DNA from 2 places in the Bradyrhizobium sp. BR14999 genome. Region 2 is predicted to be linked to the other one. Evidence: riboswitches for the same ligand, from Rfam matches in the RefSeq annotation. Region 2 holds a riboswitch; the other holds the start of a gene.
The links. A riboswitch is a leader RNA that binds a small molecule or an ion and turns the genes downstream of it on or off. The one in region 2 is predicted to bind S-adenosylmethionine.
Positions count from the first base shown of each region.

Region 1: linked by a shared signal. The riboswitch ahead of metX (homoserine O-acetyltransferase MetX) and the one ahead of ACR9YP_RS22330 (hypothetical protein) in region 2 are both predicted to bind S-adenosylmethionine.

Region 1 is NZ_CM148536.1:1,910,427-1,913,898, forward strand. It holds gene hisC (histidinol-phosphate transaminase) at 1-841, opposite strand, end outside; gene ACR9YP_RS08855 (chorismate mutase) at 875-1,723, opposite strand; SAM riboswitch at 1,906-1,985, shown strand; gene metX (homoserine O-acetyltransferase MetX) at 2,077-3,279, shown strand; gene metW (methionine biosynthesis protein MetW) at 3,281-3,472, shown strand, end outside.
Region 2 is NZ_CM148536.1:4,802,791-4,806,262, forward strand. It holds gene ACR9YP_RS22320 (glycoside hydrolase family 15 protein) at 1-531, shown strand, start outside; gene ACR9YP_RS22325 (HEAT repeat domain-containing protein) at 545-1,009, shown strand; SAM-I-IV-variant riboswitch at 1,234-1,341, shown strand; gene ACR9YP_RS22330 (hypothetical protein) at 1,368-1,724, shown strand; gene ACR9YP_RS22335 (N-formylglutamate amidohydrolase) at 1,721-2,533, shown strand; gene ACR9YP_RS22340 (AMP-binding protein) at 2,766-3,472, opposite strand, start outside.

The DNA.
Region 1 (3,472 bases), 2.9 Mb from region 2:
GCCAGGTCTCGGTGAACTGCTTCGACATCGCCTGGTGCGCGGTGTCCTCGATCGCGGCGACCGCGGCATACATTGCCGGCGTCGACACGTTGAAGGGACCGCGGATGCGGTTGACAGCGTCGATGATGTGCTCGGGGCCGAACATCCAGCCGATGCGCAGCGCCGCAAGACCGTGGATCTTGGAGAAGGTGTGCGTCACCACGGTGTTCTCGGTGGTGGCGACGAGCTCGATCCCCATCTCGTAGTCGTTGCGCGAGACGTAGTCGCAATAGGCGGCATCCAGCACCAGCAGCACGTGCGACGGCAGGCCGGCGCGCAGGCGCTTGACCTCGTCGAACGGCAGATAGGTGCCGGTCGGGTTGTTGGGATTGGCGAGCCAGATCAGTTTTGTCCGCGGTGTCACGGCCTTGAGGATGGCGTCGACGTCGGCGGTGAAGTTGCTTTCGGGCGCGACCACGTTCTTGGCCCCGTTCGCCATGGTCGCGATCGGGTAGACCAGGAAGCCGTGCGTGGTGGAGATCGCCTCGTCGCCCTGGCTGAGATAGGTGTGCGCGAGCAGATTGAGGATCTCGTCCGAGCCGGCGCCGCAGATGATGCGGTTGGGGTCGAGCCCGAAGGAACGCCCTATCGCCTCGCGCAGCACGCGTGAGGTGCCTTCCGGATAGTCTTCCAGGTGATCCGCCACGTGCTTGAACGCCTCGATCGCTTTGGGCGAGGGTCCGAACGGCGTCTCGTTGGCCGAGAGCTTGAACACCTTGCGGCCCGGCTCCGGCACCGGGCTCTTGCCGGGCGTGTAGGGCGCAATATCGAGAATGCCGGGATTCGGCACGGGGCGGGACATCTTAAACTCCGGATTGGCGGGACGGCTCGCGACTTACGATTTCGGCCCGGTCGGGGGCACCGTATAGCGCGTTGCGTGGCTGCCGACGAGAGCCGTGGAGCGCACCGAGGCCCTCGCCTCGATCAGGGCAGCCTTGATTTTGTCGATGCTGGTCGCGCTCGTGACCGAGACCAGTAGGGCGGCGCCGTCAAAGGCGGTATCGGGCACCGCCACGATCTCGGCCAGCGGCGACAGCGCGCGCGCGACGTCGGCGTTCCAGCCCGAGACGCGGACGCTGAAGGTCTCGACCTCCGTCACCAGGGCGCTGTCGGCGACCCGCGACACCGCGAACACGGGCATCGCGGCCGGATGGTCGGCGCGCTCGACGAAGGGCAGCCGCGCGATGATCTTTGGCGCACCTTCTTCCTCGAGCGACAGCCACCACGGCGTGCGGCTCGAGGTGGCCGAGACCAGCGCCAGATCGCCCTTGGACTTCGCTACCGCCTCGACCGCCGCCTGCGCGCTGAAATGCGCGACGTAAGGCACGGTGAAGCCGAAGTGGAAGCGCGCGGAATCGCGCATCGCCGGCTCGCTCACCGAGATGTCGGCATGCACGGAGAAAGGCGCCTGCACATAGGTGAAGGTCGAGATGATGACGCGCCAGATGCTCTCGACCGTGTCGAGCGGCAGGATGCCGCGATGGCGCTGCACGAGGTCACGCATCATGGCGGCCTCACGCGCCGGGCGGAACGCCGAGCCGACTTCCTGGGTCTGCTTCACCTGGATTAGACGGTCGATGATGTCGCCGCGCAGCATCAGGAGGCGATGCATGCCCTCGTCGATCGCGTCGATCTCCTTGCGCAATTCCTGAAGCGATGGTGGCGCGGGCGGACGTTGGGACATGACTGACAAAGAGCTGTTGAGAGGTGCCGATCCGCAAAAGCGGTCAGCTGCGGTCTATCCTGATTAGGCAGGATAGGCAGCGAAAGCAAAGAGAAATGACGGCCTTTTCGATCGACCGCTCGGAGGCAAATCCGGTTGATCCGGGCCGCGACTTGACGAAAACCGCCCCAGACGGTAGTTTTTGCCTGTTCCGTGGTCATTTGAGCCGGCCGGCTTGCAGCCACGTTAAAAAACTCGCTAAACAGGCCGGGGACGCTTCCGATCCCGGCCGAACCTATCGTTCAGGCCGGGTTTTTCATGGCCTGATGTCACTGCGGTCTGAAGTCCGATCGCAAACGAGGTCGATGGTCAAAATGGGTAGCGTCAAGTCGATACCGAGTCCTGCGATCAGCACCGATGATCGGTCGCACGAGGTCGATCATCCGAGTTCGCAGATTATGTATTTCGGCGCCGATCAACCGCTACGGCTCGATTGCGGCATCGATCTGTCGCCGTTCCAGATCGCCTACCAGACCTATGGCGAATTGAACGCCGATCGCTCCAACGCCGTTCTGATCTGCCATGCGCTGACCGGCGATCAGCATGTCGCCAATGTGCATCCCGTCACCGGCAAGCCCGGCTGGTGGGAGACGCTGGTCGGCCCCGGCCGTCCGCTTGATCCTCAACACTACTTCATCATCTGCTCCAACGTGATCGGCGGCTGCATGGGCTCGACCGGGCCGGCGTCGATCAATCCCGCCACGGGCAAGGTCTGGGGCCTCGATTTCCCTGTCATCACCATTCCCGACATGGTGCGCGCGCAGGCGATGCTGATCGACCGGCTCGGCATCGACACGCTGTTCGCGGTCGTGGGCGGGTCGATGGGTGGCATGCAGGTGCTGCAATGGACCGCGGCCTATCCTGTTCGCGTGTACTCCGCACTGGCGATTGCTTGCTCGACGCGGCACTCGGCGCAGAACATCGCGTTCCACGAGCTCGGCCGCCAGGCGGTGATGGCCGATCCCGACTGGCACAATGGCGGCTATGCCGACCGCGGCATCCATCCGCATCGCGGGCTAGCGGTCGCGCGCATGGCGGCGCACATCACCTATCTCTCCGACGCCGCGCTGCACCGAAAATTCGGCCGCCGCATGCAGGACCGTGAGCTGCCGACCTTCTCGTTCGATGCCGATTTCCAGGTCGAGTCCTATCTGCGCTACCAGGGCTCGTCCTTCGTCGAGCGCTTCGATGCCAACTCCTATCTCTACCTGACGCGCGCGATGGATTATTTCGACATCGCCGCCGACCATGGCGGTGTGCTGGCGAAGGCGTTCGCCGGCATCAAGACGCGCTTTTGCGTGGTCTCCTTCACCAGCGACTGGCTGTTCCCGACCTCGGAATCGCGCGCCCTGGTGCACGCGCTGAATGCGTCGAGTGCTCGGGTGTCGTTCGCCGAGATCGAGACCGATCGCGGTCACGACGCCTTCCTGCTCGACGTGCCCGAATTCTTCGACATCTCGCGTGCCTTCCTGCAATCGGCAGGCAAGGCACGCGGTCTCGACGGCAGAGGTGGCTAAGATGTCGGTACAGGAAGTGCTGCCGTTGAATGGCGTTGCGGCCGGGCCGTCCGGTCAGTTTCGCGCCGACCATCGGCTCGTGGCCGAGATGGTCAAGCCGGGCTCGAAGGTGCTCGACGTCGGCTGCGGCGAGGGCGATCTGCTCCAGCTGCTGGAAACGCGCGGCATCGACGGTCGCGGCATCGAGCTGTCG
Region 2 (3,472 bases):
CAGAAGCGGAGCCTGCCGCTGGACCGCACCCGCCTGGCCGCGGAGCGAGACCGCATCTACGAGGCCATCATGACGCGCGGCTGGGACACGGAGCGGCAGACCTTCGTGCAGCACTTCGCCACCGACGCGGTGGATGCGTCCAACCTGATCATGCCGCTCGTCTTCTTCCTGTCGCCGACTGACCCCCGCATGCGCGGGACGCTCGATCGGACCATGGCGGAGCTGGTCTCCGACAGCCTGGTGCACCGCTACGAGATCGGCAGAGGAGCCGGCGACGGCCTGACCGGGAGCGAGGGGACGTTCAATATGTGTACGTTCTGGCTGGTGGAAGCGCTGGCCCGGTCGGGCCGCGCCGAGGAGGCCCGCTTCATCTTCGAGAAGATGCTGACCTATGCCAACCACCTCGGCCTGTACGCCGAGGAAACGGGTCCGCGTGGCGAAGCGCTGGGCAACTTCCCGCAGGCATTCACTCACATCGGGTTGATCAGCGCCGCGTTCAACCTGGACCGCCGGCTCGGCGTGGCGCCTTGAGTAGGGTCGGACCATGAGCGCGCAGGTCACTTACCTAGGGACTTCCATCGCAGACTGGGTGGGGGAGCTTTCGAGCAGCGATCCGCTCCAGCGCCGCCTCGGCGCATATGCCCTGGGCGAGATCGGCCCCGCGGCAACCGAGGCTGTGTCCGACCTCGCTGCGGCCCTCCAGGACCCGGTTGAGTTCGTGCGCGTCTGGGCGGCGGCGGCCCTCGCCCGGGTGGCGCCGCTGGGTGGAGAGTCGGTCACCGTCCTTATTGCGGAGTTAGGCGACGAGCTTGCCTTCGTCCGCAGCCTGGCGGCCTGGCACCTCGGGCGCCTCGGTCCGACCTTCCCGGGGATCGAACAAGCCCTCATCCCCCTCCGACAGCTAGCGGGTGATAAGGATCCGAGCGTGCGGGTGGAGGCCGCGCTGGCGCTGGGGATGCTCGAGGGGAAGGGCGCCCCGCCGCCGGAGCTGAAGTCCTTGTCCACTTGAGCTCGTCAGTTAAACCTATCTTCGAGATAGCTGATCAGCTTCACTTGCGATGGCGCGTGATCGGGCAGGTATATTTGCGCTCGTTCGTCGCCGGATCCCGATTACGAGGTCAGGCGCCAATTTAGGGATGATGATTCTCTTTCGACGTCGAGGAACCGAATCTCTGGACGCGAGAGCAGACCGGCGGGCGCTACTTGAACGTTTCTCGTTCGCCTCCCATGTACAAGGTACATCAAGACGAAGGCTGGTACCTTCACCAACCTGCCCGCTGCGGTAAGGTGGTATCCACACTTGTGGGATGGGGCTGTTCAGTGGCAATCCAGGCAGTACCAGCCTCCGGCGAAGCTCAGGGGGCAACATGTCTATCCCACCTTTAAGTCTGTATTCCGCTCCGCCAACGCGGCGCCGTGTCATCATCGGACTGGCCGCGTCTTCCCTTCCCGCTCCAGCCATTGTCCGCGTGGGCCGCATCATGCCAATCCGCAGCATGGTGATCGCTGAAACCGGCCTCCCATCGGCCGGCTTTGTCCAGCGCCTGTTCTATAATGCTCTCGCCACCGGGCTTGCCCGAGGCCGGATCACGGTCCGGCTAAAAAACAGGGCCGTGACCTCGAATGAAGTGGAGCGACTGGTCAGCAACGCGCGCCAAACTGGCTGGATCGATGACCAGCCCGGCGCGCCGGGGGCCATCCGGAATGGGGAGAACTGGCAATGACCATTAGGCAGAGCACCGAAATCCGAAACGGGATGGATGCGAGAAAGATCGCTGTGCTGCACATTCCCCACAGTTCTCGCCTGATTCCGGCCGATGAGCGCGCGCGACTGTCTCTCGGCGAGAGTGAGCTCGAAACTGAGTTGCTCCGGATGACGGACGCTTTTACCGACGAGCTATTCCCACCTACGCTTCATGAAGCGGAGCGAGTTGTGTTTCCAGTCAGCCGGCTGGTATGCGACGTGGAACGCTTTTCAGACGATGCAGACGAGCCGATGGCAGGCCGCGGCATGGGCGCGATCTACACCGCAACCAGCACCGGGAGACGCCTGCGAGCCACAGCTTCGGCGCCTGAACATGAGCGTATTATGACGCGGTGGTATCGGCCGCATCATGAGTTACTCACGTCGGCCGTGGACAAGGTGCTCCGCCGTGAAGACCGTTGCCTCATTATCGATTGCCACAGTTTCGCTGATCGTCCGCTACCGCACGAGCCTGACCAGGACCCGCGGAGACCCGAAATCTGCATTGGGACGGATCCTCTCCACACCGCGCATGGACTGAGTGGAGCAATTGCAGACGCTGCAAGGAAACTCGGGTTCACCGTTGCTGCTGACAGACCATTTTCGGGCGCGCTCGTTCCGGCGAAACACTACCGTGCCGACATGAGGGTTCAATCGCTAATGATAGAGGTGAACCGGCGGGTCTACATGAACGAGCTTACGGGCGATCGTCTCGTCAGCTTTGAGAAGTGCAGGGAAGCCGTTGGCAGTCTTGTGTCAACTGCGGCGACTTTCCTCCTTTCTGCATAGCCATAGAGCAGAGCCGAGGCTCGCGTTCCGTTTTTTTGCTCGAGCCGCCATATTCACGCTGGAAGCGACGACGCTTTTCCTGCCTGGTGTTTTTGCGTTCACTCGCTGGTAAGGGCTGTCCATTGGTGCAGGCGTTCATGGGGTAGTGCTGCGTGGTATAACGTACGCAAAGCTGGGGTGGGCTTTCGCTAAGTAGGGCATCCGGGTGAGCGCCTGCGTCGAAGAGAGCGCGCTAGCGCGGTGAGCGTACAGGCTCACTCCTGATGACAATCCCAGCCGCATCGCGATCAAACGTGTCGGACGTAACCCCGTCCCTGCGCAGCAGATATTTTTCAATCTTGTTAGTTGGCGTCTTTGGCAGATCGCTCAGGATGCGGACGTAGCGCGGCACCATGAAGTGAGCCATTCTTGGCCTGAGGAAGTGGATGAGGTCCGCGGGATCCAGGGTCTGACCTTCGGCGAGGGACACTGCGACGAGCACGTCGTCCTCGCCATGTTCGCTGGGCACGGAGACCGCGGCAGCCTCCCGAATGGCCGGGTGGGCTGCGACTTCGAGCTCGACCTCGAACGAGGAAATATTCTCGCCGCGCCGGCGAATGGCGTCCTTGAAGCGATCGACGAAGAAGTAATTTCCGTCCTGGTCGATGCGGAAGGCGTCGCCCGTGTGAAACCAGCCATTGCGCCAGGCGAGCGCGGTGGCCTCCGCGGCCTTGTTGTAACCGTGATTCATTGCCCAGGGCGTGTCGGTTCGCAGGACCAGTTCCCCGATCTCGCCAACCGCAACTTCGCAGTCATGGGCGTCGACGAGTCGGGCCTCGACACCGGCCCGTGGCTTGCCGCAGGCGGCTGCGACGGTCGGGTTCGGCTCTGTCGCCAGCGGGCAGGAGACTTCCGACATGTTGAAGAGCGTGTGCGTCGTGACGCCGTAGCGTTTGCCGA